2 linked regions of the Diaphorobacter ruginosibacter genome follow. The protein of the gene in region 1 binds, or shares a complex with, the protein of each later gene. Links are inferred from orthologs where the notes say so. Each region holds a gene or a part of one and is shown on either strand. Other genes may lie near its edges.

Region 1 (6,604 bases):
TGTGCAGGAGTCAGATGTCGCGATTGTCCTACACCGATCGTTGCATCAGGCGAAGCGGCGAGCAGATGGGTCGGGAATAGAGTGGGGCCCTTGATTCATGAATGGGGATGCAGATCCATGGCTTTCAATCACAACATCGACAATCCATCGCGCGCACTCTGGCTCAGGGGTTCCTCCGTGGCACTGGCCGTGCTTCTGGCCGCCGGCCTGGCTGCGTGCGACAAGAAGCCCGGCGAGCCGAGCGCGGGCCAGAAGCTGGATGCCGCGGTCGAGAAGACCGAGAACGCGGCGGAGCGCGCCAAGGTGGAGGCCGAGACTGCGGCCAACGACGCCAAGGCCAAGATGGAGAGCGCAGCGCAGGATGCCAGCGCCGCGGCTCGCAGCGCAGCCAGCAACGCGGCTGCCGCACTGGACGATACGGCCATCACCACCAAGGTGAAGGCCGCCTTCGCGGCAGACCCCAACCTGAGCGCCGTGCTGATCAGCGTGGACACCAAGGATGGCGTGGTGAAGCTGTCCGGCCCGGTCAAGACGCCGGATGATGCCGCGCATGCCGAGAGGCTGACACAGGCCGTCGAAGGCGTGAAGAGCGTCGTCAACGAACTGAAGCCATCCAACGGCTGACGGGTTTGCCCGGGCGCGGGCTGCGTGCGGCCGCGCTCGGCGCTAACATGGAAGGATGACTCATCAAGCGCCATCCTCCCAAGACATCGTCACTGATCTGATCCACCACGGCTACGAGGCGCCGGGTGGATTTGCGGCCCCCCAGCCGCCGGTCTGCAAGGCCTCGACCGTGTTCTTCCCGAGTGTCGCCGCCATGCGCGACTTCGACTGGAAGGACAAATCGGCCTATACCTACGGCCTGCACGGAACGCCCACCAGCTATCTCCTGGAGGAGCGCATCGCGACGCTGGAAGGCGCATTGCAGTGCCTGCTGGTGCCGAGCGGCCTGGCCGCGATCGCCACTGTCTCGCTCTCACTGCTCAAGCAGGGCGACGAAGTGCTGATTCCCGATAATGCCTACGGCCCGAACAAGGCACTGTCCGAGGCTGAACTCCGGCGCTATGGCATCACCCATCGCTACTATGACCCGCTGGATCCTCCCGATCTCGAAGCGAAGATTTCTCCCGCCACCCGGCTGATCTGGCTGGAGGCTCCTGGCTCCGTCACGCTGGAGTTCCCCGACCTGCTGCGCCTGGCCCGCATCTGCCGCGAACGCCGGATCACCTCGGTGCTGGACAACACCTGGGGCGCGGGCCTCGCGTTCTCGCCATTCGACCTGCTGCGCGACGGCGGCAGCCTGGGCGTCGATGTGTCGGTGCACGCGCTCACCAAGTATCCCAGCGGAGGCGGAGACGTGCTGATGGGCAGCATCACCACGCGTGACCAGTCGCTGCACATGAAGCTCAAGCTCACGCACATGCGCATCGGCTTTGGCGTGGGCATGAATGACGTCGAGGCCGTGCTGCGCTCGCTGCCCAGCATGGCATTGCGCTACCACGCTCATGACCGGGTGGCGCGCGAGCTGGCGCGGTTCATGGAGCAGCAGCCGGCCGTGGTGCAGGTCCTGCATCCGGCGCTTGCGGGCTCACCGGGGCATGACGACTGGAAGCGCCTGTGCTGCACGCAGGAGAATCCCGATGGTGCGGCCGCAGGGCTTTTCAGCGTGATCATCGACCCGCGATTCACCCAGGAGCAGGTCGACCGTTTCTGCGACGGCCTGAGGCTGTTCAAGATAGGCTACAGCTGGGGCGGCCCGATCAGCCTTGTCGTGCCGTACGAGCTGCCGGACATGCGCAGCCTGCCGTCGTCCGGGTTGAAGCAGGGCACCGTGGTGCGCTTTTCCATTGGTCTCGAAGCCGCGCGCGACCTGCAGGCCGATCTGGCGCAGGCACTGCAGCTGGCGTTCGGCCGCTGATGCGCCAATGGCTCGTCAGGCGCCCCTTCACTTGAGCTGCGGCTTGAGCACCGGCCAGACATTGGCCAGAAGCCTGGGCTGCGCCTGGACGCTCGGGTGAATCCGGTCGGCCTGGAACCACCGGGTCGGGTCGGGATCATCCGCCACGCCCTTGAGCAGGAACGGCACCAGCGCGGTGCCGTACTTCCTGGCGACCGCGGGGAAGACCCCCGCGAACTGCTCGCCGTACCGCGCGCCATAGTTGGGCGGTACCTGCATGCCCACCAGCGTGACCTTGGCTCCGGCCTTCTGCGCCTGCTCGGTCATCCAGGCAAGATTGTCTTCGGTGTTCTTGAGCGCAAGGCCGCGCAGCGCGTCGTTGGCACCCAGTTCCAGGATCACATGGGTGGGTTGGTGCGACTTGAGCAGCGCGGGAAGGCGCGAGCGGCCCCCGGAGGTGGTATCGCCGCTCACGCTGGCGTTGACGACCCGGGCCGGGACCTTGTCGGCGGCGAGCTGCTTTTCAAGCAGCGTGACCCACCCGGTGCCGCGTGCCAGGCCGTATTCGGCGCTGATCGAGTCGCCGACCACCAGGATGGATGGCCCCCCGGCGGGCGTGGCCTGTGCATGCGAAGCCCACGCGGCGCATGTGAGCACGACACTCGCGATACAGTCTCTTCGGTTCATTCGTTGACCTGCCATTCCTTGATCCGCCATTCCTTGCGTACTTGTTCTGCCATTTCACTGAGATTGTCCATGCCTGATTCCAGTTCCGTTCCCAGCACTGCCCATGCAGAACCGATCATCGCCGTCGATCGCGTTCACAAGTCGGTATCGGATTCGACGGGAACGCTGGACATTCTGCGCGATATCGATTTCCGGCTGATGCCCAGGGAAACCGTGGCCATCGTCGGCGCCTCCGGCTCCGGCAAGAGCACGCTGCTGTCGATCATCGCGGGCCTGGACACGCCCACGCGCGGCACGGTGCGGCTTGCGGGCCAGGATCTCTTCGCCCTCGATGAAGACGCCCGAGCGGCCCTGCGTGGCCAGAAAATGGGATTTGTGTTCCAGAGCTTTCAACTCATGGGCAACCTCACCGCGCTGGAGAACGTGATGCTGCCGCTGGAGCTCGCGGGAGACCGCGGTGCGCGGGCCGCGGCGCAGGAGATGCTGGCGCGCGTGGGACTCGGCGCGCGGCTGAACCACTATCCCAAGGTGCTTTCAGGCGGCGAGCAGCAGCGCGTCGCCCTCGCGCGCGCCTTCGTGGTACAGCCGGCCGTGCTGCTGGCCGACGAGCCCACGGGCAGCCTGGACTTCGCGACGGGAGAAACGGTCATGCAGCTCATGTTCGAGCTGAACCGCGAGCAGGGCACGACGCTGGTGATGGTCACGCATGACCGCGCCATCGCGGCGCGCTGCGACCGTCGCATTCTCATCGAGGCCGGAAGCGTATCGGCCATCGATTGAAGAAGGGTGCCTACTTGCGGTCGCCGGCCATGCTGGCCGCGGCCGTGAACAGCACGTCGGTCGATGAGTTCAGAGAGGTTTCCGCCGAGTCCTGCAGGATGCCGATGATGAAGCCGATGCCCACCACCTGCATGGCCACGTCGTTGGAGATGCCGAACAGGCTGCAGGCCAGCGGGATCAACAGCAGCGAGCCACCCGCGACACCGGAGGCTCCGCAGGCGCAGACCGATGCCACCACGCACAGCAGCAGCGCAGTGGGGATGTCCACCACAATGCCCAGCGTATGGGCAGCCGCGAGGGAGAGCACGCTGATCGTGATGGCCGCGCCCGCCATGTTGATGGTGGCGCCCAGCGGGATCGCCACGCTGTAGGTGTCTTCGTGCAGGCCCAGGCGCTTGGCAAGTGCCAGGTTGATGGGGATGTTGGCGGCCGAGCTGCGTGTGAAGAAGGCGGTAACGCCGCTCTCGCGCAGGCAGGTGAGCACCAGCGGGTAAGGATTCCTGCGGATCATGAACCAGACGATGATCGGGTTGACCACGAGCGCCACGAACAGCATGCAGCCCACCAGCACCGCCAGCAGGTGCGCATACCCCTTGAGCGCTGCCAGGCCTGCGTCGGCGAAGGTGGTGGCGACCAGCCCCAGGATGCCCAGCGGCGCGAAGCGGATCACCATCTGGATGATCTGAGTGACGGCCTCGGACAGGTCCTGCAGCGTGCCGCGCGTGCCTTCGCTCGCATGGCGCAGGGCGAGGCCCAGGCCCACCGCCCAGGCCAGGATGCCGATGTAGTTGGCGTCCGCAATCGCCTTCACAGGATTGCTGGTCACATTCATCAGCAGGGACAGCAGCACCTCGCTGATCGAGCCTGGCGCGCTCATGGCTTCGGCGGGAGCCTTCAGCACCAGCCGGCTCGGGAACAGGAAGCTGGCGGCAACACCCGCAGCGGCGGCGGCCAGTGTTCCCGCGGCATACAGCGCGAGGATCGACTTGATCTGCGTGGCCTCTCCCACCTTGTGGTTGCTGATGGCGGCAATCACGAGCACGAACACCAGCACCGGGGCGACCGCCTTGAGCGCGGCGATGAACAGTGTGCCCAGCAGCGACAGCTTCACGGCAAAACCGGGAAAGAGCAGGGCGATGGCAATGCCGAGCACGAGCGCGATGGCAATCTGGGTCACCAGGCTGGTACGCCGGTACAGGTTCACGAGGGGGGAAGGAATCATGGTTTGTCAACCAATGCCGATGCGGCGCGACGCTCGGGTACGCACCTCGGGCGCTTGGGCCGATTTTGCGGTTGGGGTAGCCTCTCGCAAGGCTTCCGGTCAAAGAAAGCACCACGGCGCGATAAGGATGGTCGGCGGGTGCGGGCGATTGGTGCGCGGCGCAAAGGTCTTGCATCGCGCACCGGTGCTGTGTCAGCGGGCGATATTTTAAGCGGTCAGGCTGAACGGCCTTGCGCGCGCTCATCCAGTTGCCGCAGATAGGCGGAGAACAGCTCGCTCGACTTCTGCCGGAACATCCGGATGCGTCCCGTGTGGCTGAGGACCAGCAGTCCGACGGCATGAGCAAACAGCGCCGTCACTTCGGCAAGCGCCTCTGTGTCCGTCATGCCCAATGCCTGCAGTGCCTCCTGGACCGGCGCGAGCGCATCGCGCAGCCGCCGATTCAGTTGTTCGTCGAGCTCGCTGGTCAGTCCGCGCGGCTGCATGCCCTGGAACAGGTAGAAGCCGAGATCGAGGTCGCGCGGGTTGTCCGCGTAGAAGCTGAAGAACGCCTGGGCTGCAAGCTGCAGTTGCCTGCGCGCGTCGTGCCTGTCGTCCGGGTGCGGGGTGGGGGCCAGGGCCTCCTGGACGGCCGCGTTCAGCCGTTCCAGGGACTCGCCAAGCAGGGCGGCGTAGACCTCTTCCTTGCTGGCGAAGTAGCTGTAGATCGCTCCCGGCGTATAGCCTGCACGCTGGGCGATCTCGCGGATGCTGGTGCCCTCGAGGCCCAGCTCGAAGAACACCGCGCGCGCAGCGTCGAGCACATGCTGGCGCCGTGCGTCCGACATGGTTTTCTGGCGGGCAGGGCGGGTGAGCCGGGGTGGCGTTGCGAGAGCTGCAGTTCGGGGCATGCCGAATGATAACGGTTGATCAATTTATTGAACAGTGTTTAAATATTGAACGGTGTTTAATAAATTGATCACGATGAAGGAGACAGGAACATGGAAAGCCCAATCGCCACGCCCGCCTTGCCACCCACCCGGGCCACGCTGATGACCGGCGAGGCGTATCGCGAATCGCTTCGCAGCCTGAACCCTGTCGTCTATGTGGACGGCCGGCGGGTGGAGTGCGTGGCCGACGAGCCTGCGCTGCGCCCCGGCGTGAACGCGCTGGCCTTCACCTACGACTTCGCTCTGCGGCCTGAGATGGAACGCCTGGCGCTGGCCACGCAGTCGAGCCGCAACCGTGTTGTCAATCGCATGCTGCAGGTGAACGAGTCGTCGGGCGACCTGCTCAACAAGCTCGAAGTGGTGCGGGTGCTGTGCCAGGAAACCGGCTGCGCGCAGCGCTACCTGGGCCACGATGCGCTCAACGGCATCGCGCAGGCCGTGGCGCACATCGACGATGCGCGCGGCGGCACGGAACATCGCGCTCGCTTTGCCGCCTACCTGGCCGACGTGCAGGATCGCGACATCGCGCTCGGGGTGGCGATGACCGACGCCAAGGGCGACCGCAGCAAGAAGCCGCACCAGCAGGCCAACCCCGACACCTATGTGCATGTGGTGAGCCGCGATGCCAGGGGCATCGTGATCAGCGGCACCAAGGCCATCGTGACCGGTGCGCCCTACATGCACGAACTGCTGGTCATGCCCAGCCGCAACATGGGGAAGGAGGACGCCGACTTCGCCGTGTGCTGCGCCGTGCCGGTCGATGCGAAGGGCGTGACCATGGTCTCGCGTCCTGCGGGACGCCCGGGTGAGAAGAACGAGCACGGTGCCGCGCTGTTCTCGCGCCGCTACGGGCAGGCCACCGCCGTGGTCATCTTCGACCAGGTCTTCGTGCCGTGGGACCGCGTATTCTTCGAAGGCGAATGGGAACTGAGCCACATGCTCACCTACAGCTATGCCACGCACCATCGCCACAGCTGCATTGCGGCGCGCGCGGGCTTTGGCGACCTGCTGATCGGCGCGGGCGCGCTGATGTGCGAGGCCAACGGCCTGCTGCCCGACGAGAAGAGCAACCTGCGCGAGCCCATGGTG
Region 2 (7,596 bases), 1.4 Mb from region 1 along the record:
ATCCTGGCGGCTTCACCCGCCTATCTCGGCGACCGGGGAACACCGCGGTCACCGGCCGACCTGAAGCAGCACGTCTGCCTGCGCTACCGCTTTCTCTCCAACGGCAAGCTGGAGGAATGGCAACTGCCGGGCATGCCGGACAAGCTGCCGGTCTCGCTGGTCTGCAACAACATGGAGGCCATGCTCGGCGCGGCGATCGCCGGCATGGGGCTCGCCTACATGCCCGATTTCCTGGCGCAGGACGCCATCGCGCGCGGTGACCTGGTGCGCGTGCTGGCCGATCACCTCACGCACACCGGGCAGTTCTCCGCGCTGTGGCCCTCGAGCCGCCAGCTGTCACCCAAGGTGCGCGCATTTGTCGACTTCGCCTGCGCCCACCTGTTCACCGGGGCTCCTCCCCTGCATCCAGCCGCCGCTCTAGGCCCGCAAGCACGTCCGCGATCCGCGCGCCGACGCTGATCTGCGGGTTGGAGAAGTCCTCCTTGCCCACTTCCTGTTCACGCGAGCGGATCACGGGCACGGCCGCGCGAAAGGCCTTCTCGAACGAGTACGTGGCACGCAGTTGCTCGTCGAACACCGCGCGGCCGAAGTAGGTGAGCGGCGACAGGCTGCCGCATCCGTAGGACGTGTTCAGGGCGTCGGCAGCCGTCATGATCAGCGTGCCCTCGTTCTCGAGCGGAGCGATCCAGCCACCCGAATAGCATGCGGACACGGCAATCACGCGATGGCGCACGCCGGCCTCGTCCAGCGCATCGCGCAGCATCTCGGCGGTCACCGGCTCCACCATCGTCAAGGGCCAGAATGAGGTCGCCAGCTTGTGGTCCTGCCCGCCGTGCGAGGTGAGATAGACCACCAGCAGGTCCTGCTCCCGATCCATGCGTTCGGCCAGTGCGGCAACGGCCCGGCGCAGGTTGAGCGGTGTGGCCCAGATCCGTGTCTCGGACGTGGAGGGGTTGTTCAGCAACTCGAGCACCCGTCCCCGTGCATCGAAGCGCTCCTCCAGCACATTGCGCACCATGTGGCTCTCACGCATGAAGACGTCTTCCGCCCCATAGGGGGCAAACACCAGGCCGTAGACGTCGGCCATGCCGGCACGCTGCGGCAGCAGCGCGTCGACCTGCGCACGCCACAGCGCCTGCTGCGACTCGAAGAGCTCCTGCGACAGGATCAGTCGCGGACGCTCTACCCGGCTGCCGGCATCGGCGCGGTCATCGGCCTCCCAGACCTCCCCGTTGTTCAGGTACAGCGACCCCACGAACAGAAGCGCGCTGGCCACCGCAAAGGATGCGAGCGATCCCCGGCCGGACAGGAAGCTCCGGGCCACGCCCACACCCGCGGCCCAGGGCCAGACCAGCAGCGCCCAGAACACGTAGGCGAGAACGGTGAGCACCAGCGAGACCCTCTGTGCCCCGAAGAGTGCCCCCAGCACATCGGGGCGATACGACAGAGTGCTGGCGGCGCACACGAGCAACAGCGGCACGAAGGAGGCCCAGCAGCCCAGCACGAACCAGGCCGTCACGCGCCGCGCACGGCCCGCGAGCGACAGCAGTGCCCACATCACCCAGAGACTCACCGGCAGGGCCCACAGGGCCGCCAGCCATGCGTCGTAGCGCAGCAACGCGTCGCCCCGCACCTGCAAGCGCATGACCAGCACATAGGCCAGCTGCGGAATGCCAAACAGCAGCAGCGCCTGCCATGCGTCCGGCAGCGCATCGCCGATGCGGGGTTTCAGGAAGAAGGCCGCGCGCCGGCCCTCGCGCATCCACTCGTGCAGCGCGAGCCTTGGAGCCTCGTCACCGGGGGCTCCGGTGGAGATGTGCTGCACGGCGGCAGGGGCGGTTTCGTCCTGGAGGGGCATGGTCATGGCGCGATTGTCCATGACACCGGCAGGGCCCTGGCGCCGTGTGGCGTGTCAGCCCAAGCGGGTCAGTGCGGATCCAGGCGGCTCGTGCCGCAGCGCCTCCAGCAGCTCGGGTTGCTCCATGTCTTCCTCTTCAGCGCCGCCCTCGTCCGACTCCTCATCGCCCGGCACGACCTCGGGCTGCGCGGCCTCGGCTTCCGCCGCCACCCAGGTGTCCGTCTGAATGCTCCAGAACACCGCCACGGTGCTCACGCACAGCACCAGGGACATCGCCAGCGTGCGCAGCCAGCTGGCAAAAAAGGCCCGCGAGAGCTTGAGGAAAACCGCCGTACCCCAGATCGCCGCGACAGTGGTCGGCGAGATGTAGCGCTCCCAGGTCTCGACCGCGCTGTCGTCCGCAAACTGAACCCAGCTCTGGTAGCAGTACGCCAGAACGAGCAGCGGCAGCAGGGCCCAGCTCATCAGCGCAAACCACGACAGGACTCGCGCGCCACCGACAGGGGGCGCGGGAGGACGCCCGGCACGCGGCAGGAAGCACCAGGCCACCCAGAGCACCAAGAGGCACGAGCCCCACTGGTTCAGCCAGCCCTCGTAGTTGAACTGCACCTCCTCGGCAAAGGAAATGCGCTCGAAGGACAGTTCGAGCAGGTTGGCGATCAGCACCAGCAGTGCCAGCTTCCAGGGGCCCGGCGACGCATCGGGGCCGATGCGCGCCCGCAGGAGCACGGAGGCGCGCAGCCCCTCCAGGATCCAGCGAAAGAAGGAGGGGTTCGCAGACGCTGCGGGATCGAATGCCGATGGCTGCGGTTGCGCTTGCTGTGCCGCTGCGGACAACGGGATGTCCGAAGAATTCTCTGTCAATTTCTCAGTCATGTGGAATATCACCGCCCGCGAGCATACAGGGCCGGCGCGATTCCCTCCGTTTCATTGTGCAGCGCGCCTCAATGTGTCCACCACGGGCCGCTGCAATACCTCCCGCAGCCCCCACCAGCCGGCGGCCAGCGCCAGCAACGCGCCCGCCACGGCCCCGGCCAGCGGTACCCACAGCGGCGCATTCCAGCTGAAGTCGAACACATAGCGCGCCAGCGCCCAGCCCACGGCCACCGCCACCACGCTCGCCAGGAAACCCGCAAGCAACCCGACGCCCGCAAGTTCGGCACGCTGCACCTGTCGCAGCAACTGTGCGCGCGCGCCAACGGCACGCATGATGGCGAATTCCCGCGCCCGCTCCTCGCGCGTCGCGGTCACCGCCGCGAACAGCACGACCAGCCCGGCGATCAGCGTGAAGCCGAACAGGAACTCCACGGCCCGGATCACCTGCCCCAGCACCGACTGCACCTGCTGCAGCGTCGCGCTCAGGTCCACGTTGGTGATATTGGGAAACGCGTGTACCAGCGCATTGTCGAAGCCCGCCCTGTCCGGGGCGCGGTAGGCCGCCAGATAGGTGAGCGGCACATCGGGCAGATGGGCCACCGGGTACATCACGAAGAAGTTCGCGCGCATCGATGCCCAGTCCACCTTGCGCAGGCTGGTGATCCTCGCCTCGCTGGCAACGCCGCCGATGTCGAAACGCAGCATGTCGCCGATCTTCAGCCCCAGCGTCTTCGCGATGCCCTCCTCCACGCTGAGCGCATCCTTCTCCCCGGCCGTCCACCTGCCGCCGACAATCAGGTTGTGCTCCGGCGGCTCCGCCGCATTCGACAGATTGAACTCCCGGTCGACCAGGCGCTTGGCACGGTCATCGGTGAAATCATCGGGACCGACCTCCCGGCCATTGACCGCGATGAGCCGGCCCCGGATCATCGGATACCAGTCGAACCGGTCCACCCGCGCTTCCCGCAGCGCCTGCTGGAATGCGTCGGCCTGCTCGGGCAACACGTTGATCACGAAGCGGTTGGGCGCATCGGGCGGCGTGGCCTGCTGCCAGCTGCTGATGAGATCGGTGCGCAGCAGCACCAGCAGCACCAGCGCGAGCAGCCCCACGGAAAGGCTGCTGACCTGCACCACGGCATAGGCCGGCCGCGCCGAAATCTGCCGCGTCGCCAGCACCAGCCAGCGCGGAGCCGTGCTCTCGTTGACCAGCCGGCGCAGCGCCTTCACCGCCAGCCAGGCCAGCACGGCGAACAGTACCACCGCCCCCGCAAAGCCGCCCACGGCGATGCTGCCCAGCCGGAGATCACGGCTCACCGCCATCAGCAGCACGCCAAAGCCCGCCATGCCCACCGCCAGCACCAGCAGCGACACCGGACGGAAGCTTCCCATGTCCCTGCGGATGACCCGCAGCGGCGGTACCTGCGCCAGCTGCAGCACCGGAGGAAGGCCGAAGGCAAACATCAGCGTGAGCCCCACGCCCAACCCAAACAGCACGGGCCAGAGGCTCGCCGCAGGCAGCACGGCATTCACCAGGCCGGCAAACATGAAGACGAACACATAGTGCACCGCAAAGCCCAGCGCCACCCCCAGCAGACTCGCGAACAAGCCGATCAGAGCGAACTCGATGGCGTACGACCAGGCGATGGTGCGCTGGCTCTGGCCGAGCACGCGCAGCATGGCCGAGGCGTCGAGGTGATCGTTCGCGAAGCTGCGGGCCGCCAGCGCCACTGCCACGGCGGACAGCAGGGCCGACAGCAGCGCCACCAGGTTCAGGAAGTTCTGTGCGCGCACCAGCGTCTGGTGCATCTCCGGGCGGCCGCTGTCGAGCGACTCGACGCGCACGCCACGCACATCGTGGGCTTGTGCGCGCTCGAGCGCGAAGGTCTTGAACTGGGCCACCGCACGCGGCGCGTCGCCCGCGACGGCCAGCCGATAGGTGATGCGGCTCGCGGGCTGCACCAGCCCCGTGGCCGCAAGGTCCTGCGCGCCGATCATCACGCGCGGCGCAAAGCTCATGAAACCCGCGCCGCGATCGGGCTCGAGCGTGATGATGCGGGTGACCTTGAGCGATGCATCACCCAAGAGCAGCATGTCGCCGAGCCCGATGCCCAGTGACTCGAGCAGCGGCGCATCGACCCAGGCCTCGCCCGCCGCCGGAATGCCCTGCACCGACTCGCCTTGCACGACCCCGCCCTGTTGCGGCGGCTGCGCGCTCACCTGCACCTGCCCACGCAGGGGATAGCCCGTGTTCACGCTCTTGAGCGCCACCAGCTTGCTCGCACCGCCCTGCGCGTCGCTGGCCCGAGCCATGGTCGGAAAGCTCAGCGTGCCGGCGCTGCGCAAGCCCAGCCTGCGGGCTTCGTCGACGAACGGCTGCGGCGTCGGGTTGTCGCTCACCACCACCACGTCGCCGCCCAACAGCTGCAGCGCATCGCGCTGCAACCCTCCCTGCAGCCTGTCGGAGAAGAACCCCACGGATGTGAGCGCCGCCACCGCCAGCGTCACCGCGACGATCAGCAGCCGCAGTTCACCGGCGCGCACGTCGCGCCACAACGTGCGCCATGCCAGGGACCAGGCGGAGATGGAACGAGCCGTGCTCATGTCATGGAATCCGTTTTCGTAAAGTGAATCAAAACCGCTGCACGGCCCCAGACAGCGGGGAGCAGACGCACCGCAGGGTCATACATAACGTACGGCGGATGGCGGCCGGCAGAAGCCCCAGAGCTGCATGCCCGCCTCATGGGCCAGCTGCAGCGCAAGCGAAGTCGGCGCGGAAATCGTCGCCAGCGCCGGGATGCCGACACGCGCGCACTTGCGCACCAGTTCGTAGCTGGTGCGGCTGGTCATCACCACAAAGCCGGGCGTCCCGAGTTCGCCCTCGATCGCCAGCCTGCCGATCAGCTTGTCGAGTGCATTGTGGCGACCGACATCCTCGAGTACATGCACCAGCGAGCCGTCCGGCCGCGCCCAGCCCGCGGCATGCAGCGACCCCGAGCGCGCATGCAGGGCCTGCCGGGCCGACAGCTCGGAGAACGCCGTGTTGATCTGGTCAACGCCCAGGTGCTCGCACCAATCGGGTGCATTCACCGTCTCCGGGTGCAGGTCCAGGGCCTGGATGCTGTCGATGCCGCAGACACCGCAGCCCGTACGCCCGGCCAGGGTGCGCCGCTGCTCCTTGAGCCGCATGAAGTGGCGCGAGGCAATCTCCATCTGCACGGCGCAACTGGCGTCGGCGGTTCCTGCGCCGTGCACCTGCGTCTCGACGTCCCGGCAGTCGGCGCGTCCGTCCACGATGCCCTCGCTGAGCGCAAAACCCACGCCAAACTCGACCAGATCACCCGGGCTTGCCATCATCACGGCATGCGAAATGCCGTTGAAGACCATGGCCACCGGCACCTCCGCCGAGACCTCGCGCTCCATCTCGCTCGCCAGCGGGATGCCCGCCTTCCACTGCGCGGCCCGTACTTTCACGAGGGCCGGCAAGGTTGTACCCGGCGCATCGGCCACCGGGCAGGCCCCGGAATCGTTCAGGGAAAGAGGATCGGAATGTTGCATACCACAACGATACCAGCACGCCTATAGCGATATCGGCGTAGGCCAATGTCTCATTGAGGGATTGAATGTAAGCAGTTAAGATCAGATCGACTTGTCTCATAGCCACGATGCCCGGCGCATCCAGCCAGTTCTTTGTCGACGGATGCCCTCTTGCGCATGCTCAGCGCCTCTGGCTTTGCGCCCTTGCAGCGTGTTTATGACTTGTAGTTGGGTCCTCCGGTGCCTTACCGACACCGGGGGTTTTGGCGCGGGCCCACCAGCCCGGGCCAGATGTACCAGTTATCACGAAACACTGCGATGAATTTCCAACCAACATCAACCAAGGAGGATCTGTCATGGACATGAACAGAAGACATTTCTTCCGCATGAGCGGGGCGGGCCTGGTCGGCTCCAGCCTCGTCGCCATGGGCTTCTCGCCCACGGCGGCTCTTGCGGAGGTGCGTCAGTTCAAGCTTGCGTCGACCACGATCACGCGCCAGACGTGCACCTACTGCTCCGTAGGCTGCGGCATCCTCATGTACTCGCTGGGTACCGGCGGCAAGAACGCCAAGTCCTCGGTGATCCACGTCGAGGGCGATCCGGATCACCCGGTCAACCGCGGAACGCTGTGCCCCAAGGGCGCCGGCCTGCTCGACTTCATCAACAGCCCCAACCGCCTGCTGTACCCCGAGTACCGCGCACCCGGCTCGGACGAGTGGAAGCGCATGTCCTGGGACGAGGCCCTGACGCGCATCGCCAAGCTCCTCAAGGACGACCGCGACGCGAACTTCCAGGCCAAGACCGATGACGGCCTGACGGTCAACCGCTGGCTCACCACCGGCATGCTCGCGGCTTCGGCGGCCAGCAACGAAGCCGGATACATCACGCACAAAGTGGCCCGCTCGTGGGGCCTGCTCGCATTCGACAACCAGGCTCGTGTTTGACACGGCCCGACGGTGGCAGGTCTTGCCCCGACGTTTGGCCGTGGAGCGATGACGAACCATTGGGTCGACATCAAGAATGCGGACGTTATTCTGATCATGGGCGGCAATGCCGCTGAAGCGCACCCGTGCGGCTTCAAATGGGTCACCGAAGCCAAGGCGCACAACAAGGCGCACTTCATGGTGGTGGACCCGCGTTTCAACCGTTCGGCATCGATCGCGGACTTCTACGCGCCGATTCGCTCGGGCAGCGATATCGTCTTCCTGGGCGGCATCATCAATTACCTGCTCACGAACGACAAGATCCACCACGAGTACGTGAAGAACTACACGGACTTCACCTTCATCGTGCGCGATGACTACGAATTCGTGGACGGCATCTTCTCG

Evidence for each region. The genes of interacting proteins can lie anywhere in the genome.
Region 2: the proteins of H9K76_RS11790 (region 1) and H9K76_RS18335 are in contact, whole or in part, in a cryo-EM structure (PDB 9GE8), measured with the Escherichia coli proteins. The link is inferred for Diaphorobacter ruginosibacter from one-to-one orthologs.

The regions. Positions count from the first base shown.
Region 1 is NZ_CP060714.1:2,615,999-2,622,602, reverse strand. The notes cover bases 1,563-4,508. They hold H9K76_RS11790 (ABC transporter ATP-binding protein), read left to right. Parts: upstream 1,563-2,653; coding sequence 2,654-3,364; downstream 3,365-4,508. Other genes in these bases: sstT (serine/threonine transporter SstT), read right to left, coding at 3,375-4,508; H9K76_RS11795 (arylesterase), read right to left, coding at 1,946-2,584; H9K76_RS11800 (PLP-dependent transferase), read left to right, coding at 1,563-1,918. Outside these bases: H9K76_RS11805 (BON domain-containing protein), read left to right, coding at 118-624; more of H9K76_RS11800, read left to right, coding at 680-1,562; more of sstT, read right to left, coding at 4,509-4,586; H9K76_RS11780 (TetR/AcrR family transcriptional regulator), read right to left, coding at 4,802-5,413; H9K76_RS11775 (4-hydroxyphenylacetate 3-hydroxylase family protein), read left to right, coding at 5,567-6,604.
Region 2 is NZ_CP060714.1:4,044,144-4,051,739, forward strand. The notes cover bases 2,561-5,648. They hold H9K76_RS18335 (ABC transporter permease), read right to left. Parts: upstream 5,336-5,648; coding sequence 2,786-5,335; downstream 2,561-2,785. Other genes in these bases: H9K76_RS18330 (hypothetical protein), read right to left, coding at 2,561-2,734; fdhD (formate dehydrogenase accessory sulfurtransferase FdhD), read right to left, coding at 5,414-5,648. In the rest of the region: H9K76_RS18320 (LysR family transcriptional regulator), read left to right, coding at 1-459; H9K76_RS18325 (C13 family peptidase), read right to left, coding at 383-1,864; more of H9K76_RS18330, read right to left, coding at 1,913-2,560; more of fdhD, read right to left, coding at 5,649-6,289.